Regions from separate parts of the Salinivibrio sp. KP-1 genome, predicted to be linked through region 1. Evidence: predicted binding sites of a transcription regulator. Region 1 holds the regulator's gene; the other holds the start of a gene.
What was found. The regulator CRP, encoded in region 1, controls carbon source genes, mostly activating them, when cyclic AMP is high. The targets are predictions, from matches to a motif close to TGTGANNNNNNTCACA.
Positions count from the first base shown of each region.

Region 2: a site for CRP is predicted at 8,442-8,457, ahead of malT (HTH-type transcriptional regulator MalT). Genes of this name have one in related genera too.

Region 1 is NZ_LAQR01000036.1:165,725-175,621, reverse strand. Features, by position in the region: gene kefB (glutathione-regulated potassium-efflux system protein KefB) at 1-1,590, opposite strand, end outside; gene kefG (glutathione-regulated potassium-efflux system ancillary protein KefG) at 1,583-2,164, opposite strand; gene WN56_RS09545 (ABC transporter ATP-binding protein) at 2,362-4,290, shown strand; gene WN56_RS09540 (TIGR02444 family protein) at 4,233-4,775, shown strand; gene WN56_RS09535 (hydrolase) at 4,759-5,775, shown strand; gene WN56_RS09530 (YheU family protein) at 5,884-6,102, shown strand; gene WN56_RS09525 (phosphoribulokinase) at 6,159-7,028, shown strand; gene crp (cAMP-activated global transcriptional regulator CRP) at 7,278-7,910, shown strand; gene WN56_RS09515 (hypothetical protein) at 8,041-8,907, shown strand; gene WN56_RS09510 (DUF1338 domain-containing protein) at 8,982-9,773, opposite strand; gene astD (succinylglutamate-semialdehyde dehydrogenase) at 9,784-9,897, opposite strand, start outside.
Region 2 is NZ_LAQR01000048.1:582,932-592,828, reverse strand. Features, by position in the region: gene WN56_RS15965 (DUF368 domain-containing protein) at 1-336, opposite strand, end outside; partial or broken gene WN56_RS17180 (PAS domain S-box protein) at 498-2,184, opposite strand; gene pulA (pullulanase-type alpha-1,6-glucosidase) at 2,515-5,391, opposite strand; gene malT (HTH-type transcriptional regulator MalT) at 5,582-8,290, opposite strand; gene WN56_RS15945 (glycogen/starch/alpha-glucan phosphorylase) at 8,796-9,897, shown strand, end outside.

The DNA.
Region 1 (9,897 bases):
TGACTCTAGCGTCTGTCTCCCGAGCTCAAGCGCCCCCAAAAAGGTTTCACGCGAGAATTGATCCACGCCCTGCGCCATCAATTGATAAGCCTCTACACGGCTCCTTGCCCGCGCCATTACTTTAAGGTTAGGGAAATGGCGCGCACAAAGATCAACAATTTCCATCACCTCATCAGGCGAATCAGTACAAATCACAATCGCTTCAGCGGTATGCGCCCCTGCCGCCCGTAATAAATCGAGCTGAGTTGCATCGCCATAATACACTTCATAGCCAAAGCGACGTAGCAGCTTAATTTGCGTCGGATCACGTTCTAATATGGTCACCCCAATTTTATTGGCGAACATCAACCGGCCCACCACCTGACCAAAGCGACCAAAACCGGCAATGATCACGCGCGCATCAGCTTGCTCAAACTGTCCTTGGGGTGGCGCGTCCTCTGGCTCGTTGAACGTGCGGGCAAACCAGCGTTGTTGAAGCGTCAGCATTAAAGGCGTGGTCATCATCGACAAGCTGACCACCACCAACAAAAACGCGTTTAACTCTTGGTCAAGCAAACCCTGGTTACGCGCCGCATTGAAAATGACAAACGCAAATTCTCCCCCTTGGCTGAGTAATACCGCCATTTGACTACGCGCTTTCGGTACGACCCCGAAGGCACGCGCTAAGCCATAAAGCAGCAAGGTCTTCACCAAAATTAACGCCGCAACCGCTCCCAGAATGGCCAGTGGATAGTCGAGCAATAAACCAAGGTCAACGGTCATTCCCACCGCAATAAAGAACAGCCCGAGCAACAAACCTTTAAAAGGCTCAATCGCGGTTTCTAATTCATGCCGGTATTCACTTTCAGCCAGCAGTACCCCAGCAAGAAAAGCACCTAGCGCCATTGATAACCCTAACGCTTGCATGGCGAGGGCAATCCCTATCACCAAGGCCAACGAGGTCACTGTAAATAGCTCGGTAACACCGCTCATAGCCACTAGACGAAACAGTGGGCGCAGCAAGAAATGACCGCCCACCAGCAAGATACCGATGCCAACAAACATCCATAATACGTCGAGCCAACTGCCAGCGCTGCCACCGGCAAGCGCAGGGATCATCGCGAGCATCGGGATCACCGCAATGTCTTGGAAGAGTAAGACCGCAAACCCCGCTTGCCCGGTTTCGCTGCGCATCAGGCGTTGATCTTCAATAATCTTCATCGCAATCGCGGTTGAAGAAAGCGCCAAGCCGACCCCAATCACCAACGCTTGCGAGAGTGTCAAGCCTACCAATGCGCAAATCACACCGATAAACAACGCTGTGACCACGACCTGACTGCCCCCAAGTCCGATAATCGGCCGTCGCATCTGGAGCAACTTTTTCGGGTTCAACTCCAAGCCAATCAGGAAAAGCAGCAGCACCACGCCGAACTCCGCAAAATGGAGAATCGCATCCACATCACGGACTAGGCCCAGCCCCCAGGGCCCGATCACTATGCCTGCCAGCAAATAGCCAAGGACAGAGCCCATGCCCAAGCGCTGCGCCAACGGAACCGCAATCACCGCCGCCAATAAAAAGACAAAAGCCACCGATAAGAGGTTGTTATCCATCCTCTCCTCCTTGTTGCACCAGCGGATCGGCGAGCCAATCGGCATAAATCTCGGCAAACGCCTCGCGATCGGCATCGCCAACGCGACGCGCCCAGTGCAAGACCAACGGTGGGATCCAATACATCCGACATAATGAGGCGGTCAATTCAAAGGGTTGCAAGAGCTCGGCCATCGAATATTTATTGTAACCTTGTTGGCTAAACGCTTCGGCCGCCCCCCCGGTGGTCACTACAAAGCGACAGGTTTTACCTGCCAACGCATCCCCACCTTGACCATGTGCAAACCCTTTCCCTAGCACCACATCTATCCACTCTTTTAACAGCGCCGGACAGGAATACATTTGCAGTGGATGCTGAAAGACTAATACATCGGCGTCAGTGACCAACGCGCGCTCATGATGGACGTCCACCACAAAATCAGGGTATGCAGCGTAAATATCGTGCACGGTGACATGGGCCAGCGGAGTAATGGCCTCAATTAAACGACGATTAGCAACAGATTCATCGGGGTCGGGGTGAGCAAAAATCACCAGTACCTTGGGAAGAGAGGGGCTTTCAGCCTTATCTCGGGGCATAGGCTTCCTTGTCTTATGATTATGGTCAGAACGCAATCTGTTCATTTATTCCGTGTTTTTAACTTTAACACACAAATATGCCCCGTCTGTGTCTGACCAGTAGGATGACACGGTAGAATTTGGCAATCCCTGTATCAAGCTGGTATAACGACCGCGCAACAATGCGCATCCATCAACCCGAGACAGACTGAGTAATCATGATTCGCTTCTCCGACATTCAACTGCTTCGTGGTGGTAAGCCCCTGCTTGACCACACTTCAGCCACTATCTCACCAGGCGATAAAGTCGGCTTGGTGGGCAAAAATGGCTGTGGCAAATCTAGCCTGTTTGCCTTGCTCCGCCACCAATTATCCCTGGATGCCGGCCGTTGTGATTACCCAAGCCAATGGCAAGTGGCTTGGGTAGCGCAAGAGACCCCCGCACTTGATAAAAGCGCCCTTGAATATGTCATTGATGGCGACAGCGAATACCGCGAGCTCCAACAAGCCCTACGCGACGCCGAAGCCCGTGATGATGGTAACGCGGTGGCGATGTTACACGACAAATTGGATGCCATTGGTGGCTACACCATTGAAGCTCGCGCCGCGAGTCTGCTTGATGGTTTGGGCTTTAGCCAACCCCAAGTCCACTGGTCGCTCACCCAATTCTCAGGGGGCTGGCGAATGCGACTGAACTTAGCACAAGCGCTATTATGCCGCTCTGATCTATTGTTGCTGGATGAGCCGACCAACCACTTGGATCTCGATGCGGTGATGTGGCTGGAAAAATGGTTACAACAATACCCAGGCACCTTGGTGTTGATCTCCCACGACCGGGACTTTTTGGATCCTGTCGTCAACCGGATTATTCATATTGAGCATCAACAACTTAATGAATACACCGGTAATTATTCTGACTTTGAGCAGATGCGCGCGCAAAAATTGGCCCAACAACAGGCGCAGTACGAAAAGCAACAAAAGCAAATTGCCCACATGCAATCGTACATTGACCGCTTTCGCTACAAAGCGACCAAAGCCCGCCAAGCGCAAAGCCGGATTAAAGCGCTCGAGCGCATGGAGAAAGTATTGCCCGCGCAATACGATAATCCGTTTAGTTTTACCTTCTTCACACCGGATGCCTTACCCACTCCCATTTTAATGATGGACAAGGTGGCGGCCGGTTATGATAAGACGCCCATTATTGAAAACATTCGCCTTAACCTGGTGCCGGGGGCGCGCATTGGCTTACTGGGGCGCAATGGTGCGGGTAAGTCGACCCTGATTAAACTCCTCGCGGGCAGCTTACCCGCCATGGCGGGCGAATTAACCTATTCACAAGGGGTGAAAATTGGCTATTTTGCCCAACACCAACTCGATACGTTACGCATCGACGATACACCACTTCAGCACTTAAACCGGTTGGCTCCCACCACCGCTGAGCAAACCTTGCGTGATTTTCTCGGCCGGTTTGGCTTTCAAGGCGACAAGGCGCTCGAGCCTATTGGCCCCTTCTCTGGCGGAGAAAAAGCCCGCCTTGTGCTCGCCTTACTGGTCTGGCAAAAGCCGAACTTATTGTTACTTGATGAGCCAACCAACCATCTGGACTTGGATATGCGCCAAGCGCTGACACTTGCTTTACAGTCCTACGAGGGCGCGATGGTGATTGTCAGTCACGATCGCTTTTTGCTGCGCGCCACCACCGATGATTTGTACTTGGTCGACAATGGCGCAGTGCTACCCTTTGATGGAGACTTGAACGATTATCATCGCTGGCTGACCGATCAACAGCGCGCCGATCGCGCCGAGACCAAAAAACAAGCGGCCGCGGAGAAAACAGCGCCGCAACAAACACAGATGGATCGCAAAGCGCAAAAACGCCGCGATGCCGAGTTACGCAAGCAAACCGCGCCTTTGCGGAAAAAAATTGACAATCTCGACACACAGATAGAGCAACTCTCTGCCATTATCACTGACGCAGAAAATCAGTTGGCGGACCCTGACATTTATCACACTGATAATAAGGCGCAACTCACGGCGCAATTGCAACGTCAAGCGGATGCCAAATCGACGCTCGAAGAGGTGGAACAAGAATGGATGGAGCGACAAGAAGAGCTGGAAGCCCTGGAGGCGACATTCAATCAAAACTAACCCCTGGGATGGCGAACCCCGCCGACCTATGGCAGTTTTGTTTACATCATTATGGCAAGCCAGAGGTGAAGCAAGCTTGCCTCAGGCTCCAAGACGAGCATCAAGGCAACGTCAACCTTGCCTTATTACTCGCCTGGATTGAACAGCACGGCTATGGTCTTGCGCCCGAGAGCCTCACACAACTGAAGCACGCATTGAGCCGCTCTGAGCACTTACTGATTGCTTACCGTCATTTACGGCGTGACATCAAGCCGCGTGTCGGGAGTGGGCAATATAAAAAAATGCTTAACTTCGAGCTCAGCTTAGAAAAATTCCAACAGCAAGATTTAGTCGATGCCCTGAATCGTCAAACCTGGCTCACGGACACCGCCTCTCCTCTCGCCTACTATTGCCGTCAGTTGTCACCATCAGCACGCAACCTATACACATCACTGAAGGTGACACCCGCCGAGGAACAGGGAAGCAACCATGATGACACCGTTTAAACCCATTCCCAGCGCGCGGAATGCGCACCTGCAAACCTTGTTGCCTCGCTTTCTGCGTCGTGCCCCGCTTTTCACCCCTCGCTGGCAGCAATTTGACCTGCCCGATGGCGATTTTGTTGATCTGGCGTGGACGCATCAGCCGCAACCTGGACAACCGATTGTTGTTTTATTCCATGGCTTAGCAGGCAGTTTTGACAGCCCGTATGCCAACGGCTTGCTCGCGGCCTTCCAACGCCAAGGTTGGTGCGGCGTGGTGATGCACTTTCGCAGCTGCAGTGGCCGCCTCAATCGTGCCGCGCGAACCTATCACTCGGGAGAAACCCAGGACGCGCGTGCCTTCTTCACCCATTTGCGTCAAACCTATCCAGAGAGTCAAATTGGCGCAGTCGGGGTCTCTTTGGGGGGAAACATGCTGGTGCGTTACCTGGCCGACTATCACGATGATCCCATCGTGACCTGTGGCTGCGCCGTGTCGCCGCCACTTGATCTTGCCGCGTGCTCGATGCGTATCCAGCAAGGCTTTTCCCGTGTTTATCAAGCCTATTTATTGCGCTCGATGCGACAAACCCTAGCGGAAAAGCTCACACGGCATCAGCAAGTAGGCCGATGGCACGCGGGGGAGCGCCCGGCGATAAACACCCTGTTCGAGTTCGACCAAACCGTCACCGCTCCGCTTCATGGCTTTGACGATGCCCACCACTATTATCGCGCCTGCAGTGGTTTATCGGTGCTCGACACCATCAAGGCCCCACTGGCGATTATTCATGCCAAAGACGACCCTTTTATGACCGACGCGGTGATCCCTACGTCCCCGTTACCCGCAAACATTGATTACCAACTCACTGAGCATGGCGGCCATGTTGGCTTTGTCGCCGGTAGTTGGCGACAGCCACAGTTTTGGCTTGAGCACGCCGTCCCCCACTGGCTTGCCACTTATCTACCCGTACAATCACCTCATTCGGATCGTGTGAGTGACACGCGCACGATCAAGAAAGCGTAGAGAACCACTGCATTACGCGGAATGATCGGGTAAAATGCGAGCCAATTCACAACATTCACATCAGGCACCCTAGCATGCCATCCTGAGATCGATAAAAGGTGATGTAGTATGATGGTTCCATGGCAATCGATTCCCGACGAGACACTCACAGGTTTAATTGAGCATTTTGTGTTACGGGAAGGAACCGATTATGGTGAGCAAGAAGTCAGCTTTGCACAAAAAGTGGAGGACGTTCGCCAACAACTGCAATCCGGAGAAGCCGTGATTGTGTATTCTGAGTTGCACGAGACAGTGGATATTCGTCGTAAAGCAGCACTCGGATCCTAGCATCGCAGTACTCGCCGTATCGCGATACAAATTCAGACTGAATGACAGGGCGCGTCATGTCGGCTAAACATCCAATTATTGCGGTCACCGGCTCGTCAGGGGCTGGCACCACCACCACCTCGGAAGCCTTCCGAAAGATGTTCCAAATGATGAACATCAAAGCGGCCTGGCTAGAAGGGGACAGTTTTCATCGCTTTACCCGTCCCGAAATGGACGTCGAGATCCGTAAAGCGCGTGAGCAAGGTAAACATATCAGCTATTTTGGCCCCACCGCCAACGACTTCCCTCGGCTGGAACAGTTTTTTCGTGAATATGGTGACCAAGGCACCGGGAAGTACCGCCGCTACTTACATACCTTTGATGAAGCGGTGCCCTATAACCAAATGCCTGGTACCTTCACGCCATGGCAAGACTTGGCCGACAATACCAATGTATTGTTTTACGAAGGGTTGCACGGCGGCGTGGTCGACGGTGACGTCAACGTTGCGCAGCACGTCGATCTCTTGATTGGTATGGTCCCCATCGTCAACTTAGAGTGGATTCAAAAATTTGTCCGTGATACGCGCGATAGAGGCCATTCTCGTGAAGCGGTGACCGACTCGATTGTGCGCTCAATGGATGATTACCTGCACTATATCACCCCGCAGTTTTCTCGCACCCATATCAACTTTCAGCGCGTTCCCACGGTAGATACCTCAAACCCATTAAATGCCAAAGGGATTCCGTCTTTGGATGAAAGCTTTGTGGTGATCCGCTTTCGTGGCATGAAAAACGTCGACTTCCCTTATCTGTTGCAAATGATCACCGGGTCGTTTATGTCGCGCCATAACACCTTAGTGGTGCCGGGAGGAAAAATGGGCTTTGCAATGGAATTGATCATCCGTCCATTGATCCAGCAATTGATAGAAAAAGGCAAGATTGGCTGAGGCGTAGCGCATTCATGATGTATTACTTCTCAAGCCGTGATCTTAGCCACGTTTTTGCCAGTTTTTTAGGCGGTTGGCCTAGATCAAAATCAAGAAATCACCAACAAAAAAAGATACACTCTTGTTAACATACAGTGAGCTTGTAGCCCGCGTTCAGACTTCGTATTCTGTGCAATGATCTGATGGGTTACCCCTCAGACAAAGATAGGACGTTGTTGCCGGGCAACACATGCAGAGGAAATAAGTTATATGGTTCCAGGAAAACCTCAAACAGACCCTACACTCGAGTGGTTCCTTTCACATTGTCATATTCATAAGTATCCGTCGAAAAGCACGCTTATCCATGCTGGTGAAAAGGCGGAGACCTTGTATTACATCGTGAAAGGGTCTGTGGCCGTACTGATCAAAGATGAAGAAGGCAAGGAAATGATCCTGTCTTACCTTAACCAAGGTGACTTCATCGGTGAGCTCGGGCTTTTCGAAGAAGACCAAGAGCGCACTGCTTGGGTACGCGCCAAATCACCGTGTGAAGTGGCAGAAATTTCATTCAAAAAGTTCCGCCAGCTTATCCAAGTGAATCCTGATATCTTGATGCGCTTGTCCTCACAAATGGCGCGCCGCTTGCAGGTAACGAGCCAAAAGGTGGGGGATCTTGCCTTCCTGGACGTCACAGGGCGCATTGCGCAAACCCTGTTGAACTTGGCGAAGCAGCCTGATGCCATGACGCATCCTGATGGTATGCAGATTAAGATCACCCGTCAGGAAATTGGCCAAATCGTTGGCTGCTCACGCGAAACAGTGGGACGTATCCTTAAAATGCTTGAAGAGCAAAACCTCATTTCCGCACACGGTAAAACCATCGTGGTATACGGCACACGCTAATCGCGCCGCTCTCTGTATCACCAACCGACGCCCTGGCGTCGGTTTTTTTATCTCCATTATCTGGCAAGCACGCGGATTGCTTCTACACTCAAAACGACATAGTTAACATAAAATTAACAAGGTGTCGTTTATGAAAAAACTCATGGTTACCCTCACCGCCTTCGCGCTCTCTGTGTTTTCAGTCCATGCTGCGTCCAATACGACGATTGTCCACCCCGAGCCACGCGCCGGCTCGGCCCTTGATCTCTATGCCATTGAGCTCATCGAGTTTCTTGCCGAAAAGTCGGGAGAATCTGTTACCTTACAAGCCTTTGACGGCCAAATTGGCTCTCAATCTCGTAAGGTGGAAATGCTCAAGCAAGGCAAGCTCACCGTCGACTGGCTTGGTGCCGACCGTACACTGGAAGCTGAATTGATCCCCGTTCGCTATCCCGTGTTTCGTGGCTTACTCGGCCATCGCCTGTTTATTACCAATCAAGCCACCGAGCCCCAACTTGCTCAGATAAGTAGCGCGAGTGACTTGCAGTCTCTGACTATGATTCAGGGACAAGGTTGGGCCGACGTCAAGGTGCTTAACTCAGCGGGATTTCGCGTACGTGAAATATCGAGCTTTGAAAACATTTTCAAAGTGGTTGATACGGGCCGGGCCGATCTCTTCCCTCGTGCCTTGATTGAGCCTTTTAGTGAATTAGCCGAGCGGCCGCAATACGGTAATCTGTTAGTTGACCCACACCTGATGCTGATCTATCGCTTCCCAATGTTCCTGTTTGTGTCTCCGCAACATGCTGACGTCGCCGAGATGTTGAATAGCGCCTTTGAAACGGCATACCAAGATGGGTCATTCATCGAGTTTTTCAATAATGCGCCTTTAGTTAAGGAAACCTTTGAAAAGGCGAACATTGGTGAGCGTACTGTCATCCGAGTCGACAACCCGCATTTAAGCAACGAAACACAAGCGATTCCAGACACGTTTTGGCTCGACATCGAGACCCAATAGACGATAAAAAAGGGAGCGTATCACACACTCCCTTTTCATAGGGCGTCGCCCCATATTCGTTCAAGAACGAATAACTAGTGGGTGCTTTCAAAGATTTTGTCTGCCGAAGCAGCCACAAAACCTTGGTAAAGTTCACCATTGGGCAGGACATAACGCTTGGCAAACTCGTAAAAGCCACCCGGGATGGTTTGCGTGCAATCGGAGAAAGTAACGGGCACGCGGTCAGCCATGGTGGAGGATTGCTCCAGATACACAGATGCATCCCCTTTGACTTCCCCGCCTGACTCGTTAATCGCAAAGCCATTATCGCGCAATCGGTTGTTCACCGAGAGGCAATCATCATGCGCATTCAGCTGATTCACACTCACGGTAAAATGGTTCGCACCATAACCGTGTGCCGCCACCCAAGACGCATATTCACTCTCTTCGGCAAGCGTTTGATAGGTTGCCCAATCAATATCCCATAGGCGGCCCTGATGGAGAAAATCGCTGCCTGTAAGTGACGACGCATCAACTTGTGCCACCAGCTTCTCAACAATCGCCTGAAGCGCGGGCGAGCATTGCTCGACCATCAATTCACTGATAAAGACTTTCGGCATCAAGGGATCGGGGTGCTCAAAATGGCAGGCATTGAGCTTTTTCGCTTCAAAGGTATAGTCACCTTTTTGCTGATACCCCAAGGCGAGAAATGGACGCGCGAGTACCTTTAGCCCAACCTTAGGCAAACCAAATGTCCGTAAGGCAATATGATCATTGATCAAAGGTTGCCCTTCCTCTAATAAGGCATGCACCTTATGTGCCGAAGGGCATAGGCGGTTGATGTAGTCCTGCCACAGTTTGTCGAATAACGCTTGGCCACTGTCCATGTTGCTCTCCTTAGTCCTGTTGAGTCGGTATACCGGGGGCGAACGTCTCGGGAAGCATCACCTGCTCGCCCTCCATGGATGCCATGGGATAAGCACAATAATCTGCCGCGTAATACGCGCTAGG
Region 2 (9,897 bases), on a different contig from region 1:
CGCTGAGGCGATGATCAAGCCGAAGAAAAACGACCACAGAGGGATTGGATGATGGGTGAGGGTCCAACTGATCCCTTTTGCCAAACTGGCAATGCTGGTCAGAATGCCGGCCAAGAGTACACAAAGAAAGGTACCGTTAACATGTTGCCAGACCGCCTTGAAACCTTCCTTGCGCCACAGTGCAAAAAGGCGCGGCGTGATACGCCGAATACTCTCCAATAGCTGCGTGTAAATGCCAGTAATAAATGCGATGGTGCCGCCAGAGACACCAGGAACCACATCCGCAGCGCCCATCGCCATGCCTTTGAGGTAAGTTGAGACCAGGTTCTTGATCATAATGCCATTCATCGATAAAAGCTGAGACGCGCATTATACCGATATGAATGGTGAGTGATAGGCCTCCTTATGCTAGGACGACTAGTCGTCTTCGCCATTTAAATTTTGAAGTGCATCGGCTAATGCGCGAACGCGCTCGTTGGTTTGGTCGACTAGCCGGCGGATCTCTGCTGCAGACTCTCCCGAGCGTTGTGCCAATTGTCGTACCTCATCGGCGACCACGGCAAAACCTCGGCCCGACTCACCGGCACGAGCTGCTTCAATCGCCGCGTTGAGCGCGAGTAAGTTTGTTTGTTCGGCGATGCCGTTTATTACACCAATAATTTGTTGTATCTCGCTGCTAGATGCTTCGACTTTTGTCATCTCCTTCTCGGTGACATCAACCGCTTGAGCTCTATTGGTCACATCAATGCCGTAGGATACGAGGTAAACGGGGTTTCCTTCGGAGTCAAAAATGGGGGCGACGACAGTATCGAAACGGCGTTCGCTTCCGTCTGCAGCGGTAAACGGCAGTACTTCTTTTATTTGTTGACCCGATAGCACATCACTAAATGCCGACTCTCCGAGCTTATTCTTAAGGTTGTTGCTTAGAATTTCTGAGTTTGATGCTGTTTCTGCGCGCAAGTGGTCGAGCATATACGAGTTAAATGAATCAGGTTTACCATCAAGCCGCCATTGCATAATCCCGTTGCTAACACTGATGGCTTCGAAGCGTCTTTCTGCTTCCAATGAGCGTTGCTTGGCTTCGGTGATATCAGCTTGAATGGAAATAAAGCTAGATAAGTGCCCGTTGTCATCAAAAATTGGATTGATAGAAACAGAAATCCAATAGGCATCACCCTGCTTGTTATAATTAAGGAGCTCGTCGTAAAAGGGTTCGCGGTTTTTTAGTTTCTGTGAAATTTTCGAGACTGTTTCGGTGTTAGTCCCTGGCCCTTGAAGCATGGTACCTGGTTTTTTGCCGCGCATTTCCGACATGGTATACCCGGTGAGTTTTTCAAACCCTTGGTTAACATAACGAGTATAGCCATCGGCATCGGTAATGATGACTGAATTATCTGTCTCATCCGCCACCATCGATAGCATTTTGAACTCTTCCCGACGCTCAACTTCTTCTGTGACGTCTTTGACAAACGCGGTGTATTGGATTTCGTTGTCGAGTTCAATTTTCGAGATCGAAAAGCTGCCCCAACGGTGCTCACCATCTTTGCGCACAACGGGCACTTCCCGCGTTGAACCCACAATTTTATTGATGCCAGTCCGGCGGTTTTTGTTGACCAATTCATCGTGCTCATGGCGGTGTTGCTCTGGCACCAGCATTTTGACATTGTTCCCTAACATCTCTTCACGTGTGTATCCCCACAAGCGCTCCGCAGAGCGGTTGGCGAAGGTGATAATGTTATTACCGTCAATGGTCACCACGGCATCCAATGCTTGTTCGAGCGTTTGGTTGACTATTTCTTGAGCTTGTTTTTGTGCAGAAATATCGTGAACAAACGCGGTGTAAGTAGATTTGCCAGCATGTTTAATGTGGTTCAACGAGATATTGACCCATACATGAGAGCCATCTTTTCGCTCTAATTGCACATCGCGAGAGGTTCCGACGATGCGATTTTCTTGGGTCATCCGGTGATGATTAATGAACCCGTCATGACTGCCCCGAATTTCTTCTGGAACCAGCATTTTGACGTTGTTACCCAATACTTCATTGCGCTGATAGCCCCACAGTGATTCCGCAGCATCGTTGAAATAGATGACGTCATTTTTTTCGTCGATGGTCACGATAGCGTGTATCGACTGATCCAGTGTTTTTTTATAACGCCCATCAACGACCAAATCTTTTAACATTAACTTATTCCTTGTTGACCGCTCACACTCATCAATGGCTATTGATTAGTGTGATATCAGTTCCAATTAGAGAGAAATACCGTACCACATCCTGTACTCGGGTGTTGAGTGAACCGATCAGCGTTTATGCCAATAGCAACACAAAAAACGAGGAAATACTGTCAAAGCGTATTCAAGCGTTGATATCACTATAAATAACGCGAGCGCGGGCCATAAAACTAGTGTAATTAACGGCCTTTTAATGGGGGGACGCGGTCGATGAGGATTGTGCTACGGGTAGATGTCCGGGCGGCAAGTGAAACGGGGAAGCAGCACTCCCCCAAATGATGGTTAAGGTTGATGAGGTTTCTCGAATACGGCGACGGACCACGCGGGGATGGTGAGTTTACCGTTGGTTACGTGAGCGGCCTGTTGGTTATAAGCGATCGAGCCGTTGCCCGCATTGGCTTGCAAGCTGTGAAGCTGATAGCCGGTGGCGTCGATGTTGGCAAAGTCATTGACGGCCGTGCCTGAGGCATTGATCGCGACGATAATTCCATCACGCGTCGCATCAATATTGCTGTCGTGCAGACTGCCACTGTTATCAAGCAGCATCACAATCAGCCCGGGGATTTGTGAGGCGCCCGTGTTGTGAAAGCTGACACGTTGGTTGATCACGCTGCCTTGGCCTAAGTGGAACAGCCCAGATGAAGTGCGCAGCGCCACCAGCTCATTAAAGTAACTGTCCATGTTGCTGATTGCCTGCGGTGTTGGTTTGGCCTCGCTGTTGTGGTTGGCAATCACGGTTTCAATCATTGGCCAGTTGTCGCCGTCTTTATCTTCACGTGGCAGCCCTTTATCCCACTGCGTGGTTTGTTGAGTAAAGTCGACGCGGTTATACCAATCGCCTGAGTCGTAGGAGTCACGCTGCATGGATTTTGAACGAAGCAGTTCGCTGCCCATGTGAATAAAAGGCACCCCTTGTCCCAGCAGTGCCGTTGAGAGTGACACGGCTTGGGCACGAACGCGTGTCTCGAGCGGCATGGCGTAAGGGAATTTGTATTGATTGTTATCCCACAAGGTTTGGTTGTCATGCTTGGAGACATAGTTTTGAACCTCCCAAGCATCTTTTGCGTAGCCAGCCGGTTGACCGTTGTAATCGACCTCGTCACCGCGCACGACATCACCATTGGCAATCTGTAACTGAAAATCTTTTAAGTTACCCGCCATACCCAAACGAACGAGATCGGCATTATGCAGGGCACCGGCTCTTTCCCCGCTGTTTTGCTGTTGTAAATCATTGGGGGCGACCCATTGACCATTACCAAAGCCTTGGTTTTTGCGTAGGTACTCGCCACCATCGAATGGACCGCCGCCGCGAACCGCATCCCGAAGTCGGTCAGAAAACGAGCCAATGCCTGTGCCTGCAAGGTTTGTTTGGGTAGCTTGGACAAACTGGCGATCGTTGGCGACTTCACCGAAGTTCCAACCTTCACCATAGAAATACACATCTGGGTTGATGGCGCGGGCAACGGCAAGTGTGTGCTCGATCTGGGCCAGCGGATGATGACCCATCAAATCCCAACGGAAGGCATCGATTTTGTAGTCTTTCACCCAGGTGGCAATCGAGTCATCGATCAGCTTGGCAAACATGCGATGCTCAGGCGCGGTGTTTGAGCAGCAAGTGGATTGCTCAACGTCCCCAGTGACGGGGTTAAGGCGCTGATAATACCAAGGCACGACTTTATCCAGCACAGAATAGGTCCCTAAGCCTGCTTGGTGGGTGTGGTTGTAGACCACGTCCATTACCACATTCATGCCGATATTCTGTTTAATTGCCATGACCATTTTACGAAACTCGAGGATACGCGCGGTGCCTTCAGGCTCGGTCGCATAACTGCCTTCGGGCACGGTGTAATGGAAAGGATCGTAACCCCAGTTAAAGCTGTCGTGTTGACGCATCGCTGCTATCACCGTTTGCACATAGGGAGTGTCAGCGCTGTCTTGGGTGGCTAAATCCATTAATACCGCTTGGATGGTTTGATTGTTGTCGCACTCACTCGCCAGCCTTGGCGTCTCTTTCAGCGAAGGTGCTTTGTCACATAGCGTGGAGAAACGATCGGTTAAATCGATACGCTGCGCCGTGTCTTCGTTGATGGAGGCAATATCAAACACGGGGAGCAGGTGTAAGTGGGTAACGCCGGATTGAGAAAGCGCTTTTAAGTGATTGACCGGGGCGGTGCTATTTTGGGTAAAAGCCAGATACTTACCGCGCAGATTGTCTGGTGTGGATTGATCGAGCGCGGAAAAATCACGCACGTGCGCCTCATAAATCACGCTGTTGGCAGGGTTTTGCTGCGAGTAAGGTGCACTCAGCGTATCCCAGCCACTGGGTTTAAGCGCGGGCGCATTTAGATCCACCACCTGTGAATAGCTAGAGTTGGTCGATAAGCTATGTGAGTAAGGGTCAGTGACTTCGAGACGCTCGATACGATGTGTGGTTGGGTGATAGACCGATAGTTGATAGCGGTAATAGTCGCCATGATTCAGCGCGGTGGTGGCAACATGCCAGCTTCCTGAGTTGGCGTCGAAGTCCATTTTAATGGGTGTTTGGCGCTGCTTTGGCGCGTTTTGTTCGCTCCCCGATTGATAGAGCACTAGCGAGACTTGCTGTGCGGTGGGAGCCCAAAGACGAAATTCAGTGTGTCCCGCGTCAGGGATGGCACCATAGGTAAGTTTTTCGGCGTGTTCGGCATACAAGGCATCAAGCGCCCGCGCCGGTTGCACATCGGTTGCGGTTAGTACGGTGTCGCCGTCTTTGGCGATGGCGAGAATTTGTCCTTTGAGCCACTGCTTCAGGGCAATATTGGCGCTAACAAAGTCAAAGTCGAACCCTTTAACGTCGCCTTGCAAATGGGGAAACGATGTCTGCCAATTATCGCGGGTGGCAAGGGTGGATTCGACACTCGCAGTGGCGTTTTCCACTTGCTGCGTGTCCGGGTTATAGCGCATCGTGCCATCAGCGGAGTAATACAAGGTGAGCGAGGTGGCGTTGGTTTGATGAGTGAGCAGGGTATCGGCGTCAGCAAATAGCACACTGGCATCGCTAGTGCCCGCATCTCTAGGGGGCAAATTGGGGTCGTTTTCGATATTGCAACCCGCTAACGCTATGGTAGCTGCAACGGCGACCGGTGTGCCGAGTGGTTGCAAAAGGTGAGTGCGCTTCATTGATCTTTCCTCATTTATCAATACTGAGCGCAGCTTACTCAAGGAGGGCATCTACCATGCGTGATCGGGTTAAAATTCAGCGTGTCATTACAAAAAAGATGATGAAATTCAGCAAAGTATCACGAAAGGTAGGGGGAGAGCGCGAGGCCTCTACGCCCCCAGAAAAGCCTGAGGGCGTAGACAGGGTTGACTAATTCCCCATAAGTTGTAAAAGGTTTTCGGCGGTGACGACCGCTTCTTTGCGGTTAGCGATATTGAGCTTTTGATATAAATTACGAATATGGGTTTTGATCGTTGTTCCCGCGACATCCAACTCATGGGCGATTTGCTCGTTACTGAAGCCTGAATAAATTAAGCCGAGCACTTGCCACTCGCGTTGTGTCAATGAGCTGGTTCGCACGAGCTCTGGCACGTTAGGGTGGTTGACCAGCTTTTCGACAAAGGCTTCATCAAAGTGCGTTGAACGAGAGCGTTGATGGCTCGCAATTTCCTTGAGGAGTTGCTGCGCACGGTGGCGTTCGAGGGCGCCGAGTGCGTGTTGTTCAATTAACGCATGCAGGAGCGGGGAGAGCGCCTCGCCCTCAATCAAAAAGTTACCCATCATGCCGGTTTGATTGGTGAGGATCAGCGCATCTTGCAAGAGGCTTTTGGCATATTCTGTCTCTTGCTCTTTGCTGGCAAGGACGGCTTCAACAATCAAATTGCGGTTTTTATCGGTCACCAAGTTGGCTTTGTTTGCTTCGCGGCGCAGAAAATCAACCGCTTGACGTGCTTGGTCATACTGACCCAAATGCAGATGCGCACGGGCAATGTTTCTCCACTGAAGCTGACTAAAGTGGTTGCAGGCGGTAGCGGGGCGAGTGGCTTGGTGTAACCACTCGTCCATGTTGGTGAGTTCATTTTTGGCTTGCCAATAGAGTAACAGCGACAATGATGCATTGGCGGTCCAATCAACGTGATAAACAGACTCGCGCAAAAGGTGTTCAATATGCTCAATGCTTTTTGCCGCTTTGTCTAACTCGCCGCGGCTAACGGCTACGCGTGCGAGCATGGAGTAACTATGCAAATGCTTGCTCGGTGGCTGATTTTCTAAAACCTGCAGTCCTTTGTAGGCGCAAGCTTCGGCTTCATCAAGCCGGTTCCAACACCATAAGATTTGGGCACGGAGACGTAAGGCAAACTCGTGGAGAGGAACTTGATGCAGTTGTTGATCCTCAATGAGCTGATCGGCGCTGTCGAGCAACTCAAACGCGGCTTGCACATAGCCTTGCGCAAGTAAGATCTCACTTTGTTGTAAAATCGCCCAAAGTGCTTGATGGTAAACTTGATGTTGCCGCGCTAATTTCTCGGTTTGTTGCATCATGGATAAGGCGCGATCCAGCTCACCGAGCACATGATTCACTTCTCCCACAACCGAGGTAGCGACAATGCGACCGCGGTAATTGGCGCTATCGAGTTGCTCGAGCGCTTTTTCTGCCAGCTGCATCGCCTGCTCAGGATTATTCGCGTTAATGGCCACTTGGGCGAGCAACGCATTGGCATTGCCTTGGTAATCGATATCAAGTGGGATTTGTCGGGTTTGATAGGCTTTTTCTGCACTGGATAAAAGTTCGCCAACTTCATGATACCTGTGCTGACTTTGGGCTAACCAAGCACGTAGCAGGCTTAAATTTGGGTATTGGTATAAAAGCTCGTCACTGAGTTTGATAATCGCGGCTTCTAGTGTCGACAATTCACCACGATTAAACATACGCCAGCCGTGCTGATTGAGTATATCGGCCAACAATGCATCGTCTTTGGCGTAGCGTGCATGACGCAACGCTTGATGGGGAGATTGTAACTTCAACCATGCCAGTGCGGCTTGTCTATGCAAGGGTTGTTGTTGGTGAGGGATCCGTGCTTGGCGCTCATGAGCCAAAAACTCCGCGAATAGATGGTGGAATCGGAACCAGTTGTTATCTCCCTCAAGTGGATAAATAAACAAGCCATAACGATTCAGTGACTCGAGCATATTCAATGCATCTTCGCGTTCAGTGAGTGCGAAAACCAACTCGTCATTAAACATCTCTAATACGGAGACTTTCATGAGAAATTGTCGTGTCTCAGCATCAAGCAAATCAAACACTTCTTCGGCCAAATAGTCCCAAAGGTGGGCATGGTTAAAACCAGCGTAAGACGCGGCGCTTTGCATCAGGGTACGCTTTTGGTGCTGCGCTTGAATCGCAATGAGCTGCAAGGCTGACGGCCAACCTTCAACGTAGTTGCATAATGCGTTCGCCGTGGATTCATCCACGCCATCGTCGACACGTTGATTAAAAAAGCGCGTCGTTTCTTCGTTATCGAACGCGAGAAGCTCGTTGCCGATCTCAATCATCAAGTCGCGTACGCGTAAATTCGCGGTGCCCAGTGGAGGGTTGGCGCGTGAGGTGACCACCAAAGTGAGATTATCTGGCATGTGCTTAATGAAAAAGCGCATCGCCTCATGAATCTCCTCATTATCAATGAGCTGATAGTCATCCAACACCAAATAGCTAGTGGCATGAAACCCTGCCAGTTCAGCAAAGACATCAGACAAGAGCGCACGAAGTGATGAGAATTGGCGTTTTTCCGCCAGCTTTATCGTGTTGGCGCAGCCCTCTTGGGTAGCGTGGTGCAGCGCTTGCAGTAAGTAGTTAATGAAGCGAAAGCTGTCGTTGTCACTATCATCAATGCTAAACCAGCCGACATTGGATTGATCCGCGAGCCATTGTGCAGCCATGGTGGTTTTGCCATATCCGGCCGGAGAGCGAAACAGCACCAGCTTATAGTGAGGGGCTTGTTGTAAAATATCGAGCACACGCGGGCGTAATATCGCGTTATAAAGCCGTCCAGGCCGAGTCAGCTTTGATGGGATCCACATAAGACACTGTCCTTCACTGCAAATGCGGTGCGACCTTTTTGGTGCGCACCTCTGTCCTGATTGCAGTGTATGTAACTTCAAACGCACAAACTATGATCTATCCCTGATCTCTTAACGGATGCCCCAATTTAGTGCAGCTACGCCTTTTAATTGTGATTTATATCACTTAAACGTCATATTGGTGGCCTTTTTAATGATTGAGATACACATCCATCTCGGTTTATTAGGGCTTAATTTGCGTTAGCGCACAAAAATCACAAAAGGAAAGCGATGTTTTTCACCGTGGACGTAGCCCCTTTTTTGTTTCATAGCGTGACTTAGGTCACTCGATAAAGGGCTGCTCATGGATTTGATGAGAGGCGGCTCACTATTGCTATGTGACCTGGCTCTCTACGCCCTGTGGTCTCCTCCTTTGATGAGAATGACGTGGGAGGATGTTTGCCGTGCTCGGGTTGGGCAGGATGAATAACCATCAAGGTTTCATTCCATTATCGAGAGCGACGACATGACACCAAAACAGCAACATGCGTTTGATAAAAGTGCGTTTAAAATCAGTATGGTTCAACACCTAACCCAGTTAGGTCACGCACCAGACACCGCTCAGCTGCGCGACTGGTACCTCGCACTGGGCCGTGCATTAGCCGAACATACCACGAGTGATCTGGTAGCCACTGAACACGATCAAGCCATTAAACAAGCTAAAAGTGTTAACTATTTATCCCTCGAGTTTTTGATTGGTCGGTTAACCGGCAACAATTTAATTAGCATGGGCTTGTACGATGCGATTGCCGATGCCGTGAGTGAGCTTGGCCTCGGGTTAACGGATTTACTTGAACAAGAGCGTGATCCGTCTTTGGGCAATGGCGGCTTGGGGCGTCTCGCCGCTTGCTTTATGGATTCATTGGCGGCCCAACAGTATCCTGCGGTCGGCTATGGCTTGCACTATGAATATGGTTTGTTCCGCCAGTCATTCAAAGAGGGCGCACAACAAGAAGCACCGGATGCGTGGCGTGAGCCTGAAGGTTACCCGTGGGAAGTGGTACGTCCTGACTTAGCGCAAACCATTGGTTTTTATGGCCATGTAGAGGTGATTGAGGACTCAGGGCACACGTACCGTCAGTGGGTGCCGGGCATGAAAATCCAGGCCATGCCCTGGGATCTGCCGATTGTGGGTTATCAAAGCAATACTGTGTACCCATTGCGCCTGTGGGAAGGACGGGCGTTAACGCCGTTTGCCCTTGATGCCTTTAATGACGGTGACTATACCCAGGCTCAGCAATCCGCCATCGCTGCAGGGAATTTGACCAAAGTCTTGTACCCCAACGATAACCACGATGCGGGTAAAACATTGCGCTTAATGCAGCAGTATTTCCACAGTGCAGCTTCTGTAGCAGACATTCTCCGTCGTCATCTAGAGGCAGGGCATGCATTGGCCGCATTGCCAGACTACGAAACCATTCAGTTGAACGATACTCACCCCACCATCGCTATTCCTGAGCTGATGCGCGTATTGCTGGATGATTATCGTCTGGGCTGGGATGAGGCTTGGTCCATCGCCAGTCGTACCTTTGCTTACACCAACCACACCTTACTGCCCGAAGCGCTGG